DNA from 2 places in the Nocardiopsis mwathae genome. Region 2 is predicted to be linked to the other one. Evidence: riboswitches for the same ligand, from Rfam matches in the RefSeq annotation. Region 2 holds a riboswitch; the other holds the start of a gene.
The links. Region 2 has a riboswitch for cobalamin ahead of HNR23_RS23455 (ribonucleoside-diphosphate reductase subunit alpha). Riboswitches for the same ligand answer to the same signal wherever they lie in the genome.
Positions count from the first base shown of each region.

Region 1 (2,460 bases), 4.0 Mb from region 2:
GTCATAGGAGCGCAGGATCGGGTAGAGGTGGGAGGTGTCCACCTTGTCGCCGTCGTTCTCCTTCAGGGCCTTCTTCACCAGCCCGTCCAGGGTCTCCAGCTCCTGCTGCCCTGCCAGCAGTTCGGTGGAGTAGGCGGTGGTCCCGGTCGCCGTGTCGTACCAGTAGGTGGCCCAGGCGGTGCGCTCGCCCTCGTCGTCCTTCTCGTCCTGGGTCAGCCGCACGGCCATGACGTCGTCGCCGGCGACGCTCAGGTTCCACCCGATCTTGATGGACTCGGCCTTGGGGACGGCCCCGAGGAAGTCGTCCCGCTCCCGGTCGGTGATCTCGTCGAGCCGCTTGGCGAGCGGGTCGGCGTTGGGGACCTTGGGGTAGCTCAGCGACGCCGTGACACCGTTCTCCTCGGTCTCCTTCTTCTCCTCGGTGACGTCCGGGACGTTGTCGAGATCGACGACGGTGAGCTCGTCGGCCTCACCGGTGGCCTTGGCGCGCTCGGGCTGATCCGACCGTCGTTCGGCATCGGGCGAGGTACAGGCGCCGAGCGCCAGGGCGGTCGCGAGTGCGACCACGAGCGGGGCGAAGACCCGAGGCAGGCGTGGGGTGCGCCGACCGGCCGCGGTCGGCGCGGGCGAATGGGGCGTGGTGAACGGCGTGTGGGAGCCGCCTGGATCTGTCTGCAAGGGAAGGAACGTCTTTCGCATTTTTGGGGAGTTCTTCAGACCCGAAATCTCGGTCGAGCAGGGGTCCGGATCGCCTTCGCCTGGGGGAGTTCCGGAGGTGGAACCGGGCCCACGCAACGAGCTTAGAACGGCAGAGGGGCCGCCCGCTGTGCTGACAGGCAATAAGAGCGTCAACACCCGCTGACCGGAACGCAAAACCCCAGCAAGAGGGATGATTCGGGCGGATGGTGGCATGTCGGACTCAAGCGCCCGCGGGCGCGTCCCTATACTGGCAGCCGCGGTCGGTACACGCATGGCATCCGCCGGGCGTGTCGTAAGAGGGAACCCGGTGCGAATCCGGGACTGCCCCGCAGCGGTGAGTGGGAACGACAGCCGTCAACAGCACTGGGCCGAAACGCCTGGGAAGCGGCGGCCGGTAGGTCGCGTACCGGACATCCGGTGCGCATGCCCACGAGTCCGAATACCTGCCCTCCGCCCGCGGACGCGCCCGCGTCCGCGGTAGGTCCACGTGCCCCGAGGGAGGGCCGAGGGCGGCGGGCGCCACGCGTGCACCCGTGCTCCCGCGCTGCTCCCCCGAACGGTACGGCCGGACCGCCGACGGCTGTTCGACGAGGGAGAGACAGAGCCAGATGACTATCCGAACCCCGTTCCGCGGCGGTGGTGTCCGATGACGACGACCGTGCTCGGCTACCCCCGCATCGGCCCGGACCGCGAGCTCAAGCGCGCGAGTGAGGCCTACTGGAGGGGACGCACCACCGTCTCCGAACTGGACGCCGTCGCCGCCCGACTGCGCCGCGGCGTCTGGGAGACGCTGCGCGACGCCGGGGTGGCGGAGATCCCCGCCAACACCTTCTCCTACTACGACCACATGCTCGACACCGCGGTCCTCTTCGACCTCGTGCCCGAGCGGTTCCGCACCCCGGCCTTCGCCGGGGAGGGCCGCGAGGCCGAGCTGCGGCGCTACTTCGCCATGGCCCGGGGCGCCGACGACGTCGCCCCCCTGGAGATGACCAAGTGGTTCGACACGAACTACCACTACCTGGTCCCCGAACTCGCCCCCGGCCGGCGGCCGCGCCTGGCCGACCCCGCCAAACCACTCTCGGAGTTCACCCAGGCCAAGGGGCTGGGCATCCGGACGCATCCGGTCATCGTCGGCCCGCTCACCTTCCTGATGCTGGCCAAGCCCGCCGCCGACGCTCCGGAGGGCTGGCGGCCGCTGGACCTGCTCGACGACCTGCTGGGCTGCTACGCCGAACTCCTCGCCCGCCTGGCCGCCGCAGGAGCGCACCAGGTGCAGCTGGACGAGCCGATCCTGGCGACCGACGACGGCCGCGCCGAACCCGTCGCGCTGGAGCGGGCCTACACCCGGCTCGGTGAGCTCACCGACCGTCCGGAGCTCTTCGTCGCCACCTACTTCGGGTCCATCGGAACCGCTGCGCTCGACGTCCTCAAGCGCACCGGCGTGGAGCGTATCGGCCTGGACCTGGTCGCCGGCCCGGAGTCGGTGGACGAGGTCGCCGCCGTCTCCGGTCTGGGCGGCAAGACCCTGGTGGCCGGCGTCGTCGACGGGCGCAACGTCTGGCGCGCCGACCTCCCCAAGGCGCTGTCCACCCTGGGCTCGCTGCTGGGCCTGGCCGACCGCGTCGTCGTCGGCACCTCCTGCTCCCTGCTGCACGTCCCCATCGACCTGGACGCCGAGACCGACCTGGACCCGGTGATCCGCGAGCGCCTGGCCTTCGCCCGGCAGAAGGTGGACGAGGTCGTGCTGCTCGGCCGGGCGCT
Region 1 is NZ_JACHDS010000001.1:1,346,353-1,348,812, forward strand. It holds gene HNR23_RS05415 (polysaccharide deacetylase family protein) at 1-567, opposite strand, end outside; cobalamin riboswitch at 962-1,147, shown strand; gene metE (5-methyltetrahydropteroyltriglutamate--homocysteine S-methyltransferase) at 1,346-2,460, shown strand, end outside.
Region 1: another riboswitch for cobalamin. It lies ahead of metE (5-methyltetrahydropteroyltriglutamate--homocysteine S-methyltransferase); the one in region 2 lies ahead of HNR23_RS23455 (ribonucleoside-diphosphate reductase subunit alpha).

Region 2 (2,460 bases):
GCTCGCTTTGCCGACGATGAGTGTCGGCCTTCGGCTAGTCGTCATCGTCAGCTCCGCTCACTGCGTCGTGTTCGCGTCGTAGTTGACCGCCACCGAGTGCGCCAAATGGCGGAAGAGCGGAGCGTCCGACATCGAGTCGCCGTAGGCCACGCACTGCTCGCGCGCGATGCCGGTGCGGCGCAGCACCTCCTCCACGATCCGCGGTTTGTCGGCGGGAGTGAGAATGTTCTCCGGCACCGGTGGTTCGGTGAACGGCAGCGCCGGGAACCGGGAGGCGACGACCTCGTCGAAACCGAAGTCGAGCAGCCGCTCGGCGTAGAAGTCGGGGGACATGGTGATCACCAGCGAACGCCCGCCTTGCGCGCGGATATCCCCGCACACGTCGGCGATTCCGTCGAGGAAGGGGCCGTCTCGGAACGCCTGTTCGACGAGCCCGTCGGTGAGCATCGGCCAGATCCCGGGCAGCGCGGCCGCGAAGCCGCGGGTGTCGATCTCGCCGTCGGCCAGGGCCCGTTCCAGGGCGCGCAGTTCCGCCCGGGTGCCGGTGACCCGTGCGATCTCCAGGCTGGCGCTCGTACCCTTGAGCAGGGTGCCGTCCATGTCGAACACGTGCAGGTGGTTCATCGCGCTGTCGGACACACCCTCTCGTGTATCACGGACCCAGAACGCTCCGCGACCTGATTTTCACCCCGACACGCCCCTATGTTGAGGTGTTCCCGATCGGCGGCCACAAGATGTAGTATCTCTCCCGCTGATGGTTCACCAGCCCGTCGCGTCGTTCGACGGGGGTGAGGCAAGAGGGAACCCGGTGCGAATCCGGGACTGCCCCGCAGCGGTGAGCGGGAACGAACGCCATCCCGACGGCACTGGGCGCCACGCCATGGCCCCCGGGAAGCCGATGGCCGGTAGGCGGAGGACCAAGGCCCCACACGGGCCGCAGCGCGCCCTCCAACGCCCGCGAGTCCGAAGACCTGCCATCGGTGTGTACGCGTCCGGCGTGCACGGTAACGGGGCTTCGAGGGCGGGCCGCCGCGACGAATCAGGGGATGAACCTCCCGCCGAACACGGTGCGGGACGGTCTGTTCCCGCGTGTTCTGGTGCGCGCCGACCTTCGACACCCCAACCGGTTGTCGTCTACCTGGTTGGAGCCACCATGACCCTCGATCTCGACGTTGCCGCGGCACAGCCCGCGCGCGCGGTTCCCGCGAGCGATCCGATGGAGCGGGTCAGGCAGGTCGTACACGAGGCGTGCGCCGGGCTGACGGGGGTGTCGGCCGAGACGGTCATCGAGGAGACACGGCGCGGCCTCTACCCGGGCATCGGCCCCGCGGAACTGGAGCTCGCGCTGGTCATGGCGGCGCGCACGTTCGTCGAGGCCGACCCCGGCTACTCGCACGTCGCCGCCCGCCTCCTGCTGGACAAGCTCCGCCGCGAGGCGCTGACCTTCCTCTCCGGCACCTTCGACGAGGCCGACCAGGCCCAGATGGCCGACCGCTACACCGACTACCTCAAGGCCTATGTCACCCGCGGCGTGGAGCTGGGCCAGCTCGACCCGCGGCTGGCCACCTTCGACCTCGCCCGCCTCGGCGCCGCCCTGCGTCCCGAGCGCGACCTGGACTTCACCTTCCTGGGCCTGCAGACGCTCTACGACCGCTACTTCCTGCACAGCGGCGGGACGCGCTACGAGCTGCCGCAGGCGTTCTTCATGCGCGTCGCCATGGGCCTGGCCCTCAACGAGGACGACCGCGAGGCGCGCGCCATCGAGTTCTACAGCCTGCTGTCGTCGTTCGACTTCATGTGCTCCACGCCGACCCTCTTCAACGCCGGCACCCAGCGTGCCCAGCTGTCCTCCTGCTTCCTGACCACGGTCGGCGACGACCTGCAGTCGATCTTCCACGGCATCAGCAACAACGCCCTGCTGTCCAAGTACTCCGGCGGCCTGGGCAACGACTGGACCCCGGTCCGCGGCATCGGCGCCCACATCAAGGGCACCAACGGCCAGAGCCAGGGCGTCGTCCCCTTCCTCAAGATCGCCAACGATACAGCCGTGGCTGTCAATCAGGGTGGAAAAAGGAAGGGCGCCGTCTGTGCGTACCTGGAGACGTGGCACATCGACATCGAGGAATTCCTCGACCTGCGCAAGAACACCGGCGACGAGCGGCGCCGCACGCACGACATGAACACCGCCAACTGGGTGCCCGACCTGTTCCTACAGCGGGTCGAGGCCGACGGCGAGTGGACGCTGTTCTCCCCCGACGAGGTGCCCGACCTGCACGAGAAGTACGGGACCGCGTTCGCCGAGGCCTACACCGCCTACGAGCGGGCCGCCGACGCCGGCGAGGTCAAGGTGTGGCGGCGGGTGCGCGCCGTCGACCTGTGGCGGCGCATGCTCACCATGCTGTTCGAGACCGGGCACCCCTGGATCACCTTCAAGGACCCGTGCAACCTGCGTTCGCCGCA
Region 2 is NZ_JACHDS010000001.1:5,349,382-5,351,841, forward strand. It holds gene HNR23_RS23445 (hypothetical protein) at 1-45, opposite strand, end outside; gene HNR23_RS23450 (HAD family hydrolase) at 58-639, opposite strand; cobalamin riboswitch at 739-993, shown strand; gene HNR23_RS23455 (ribonucleoside-diphosphate reductase subunit alpha) at 1,154-2,460, shown strand, end outside.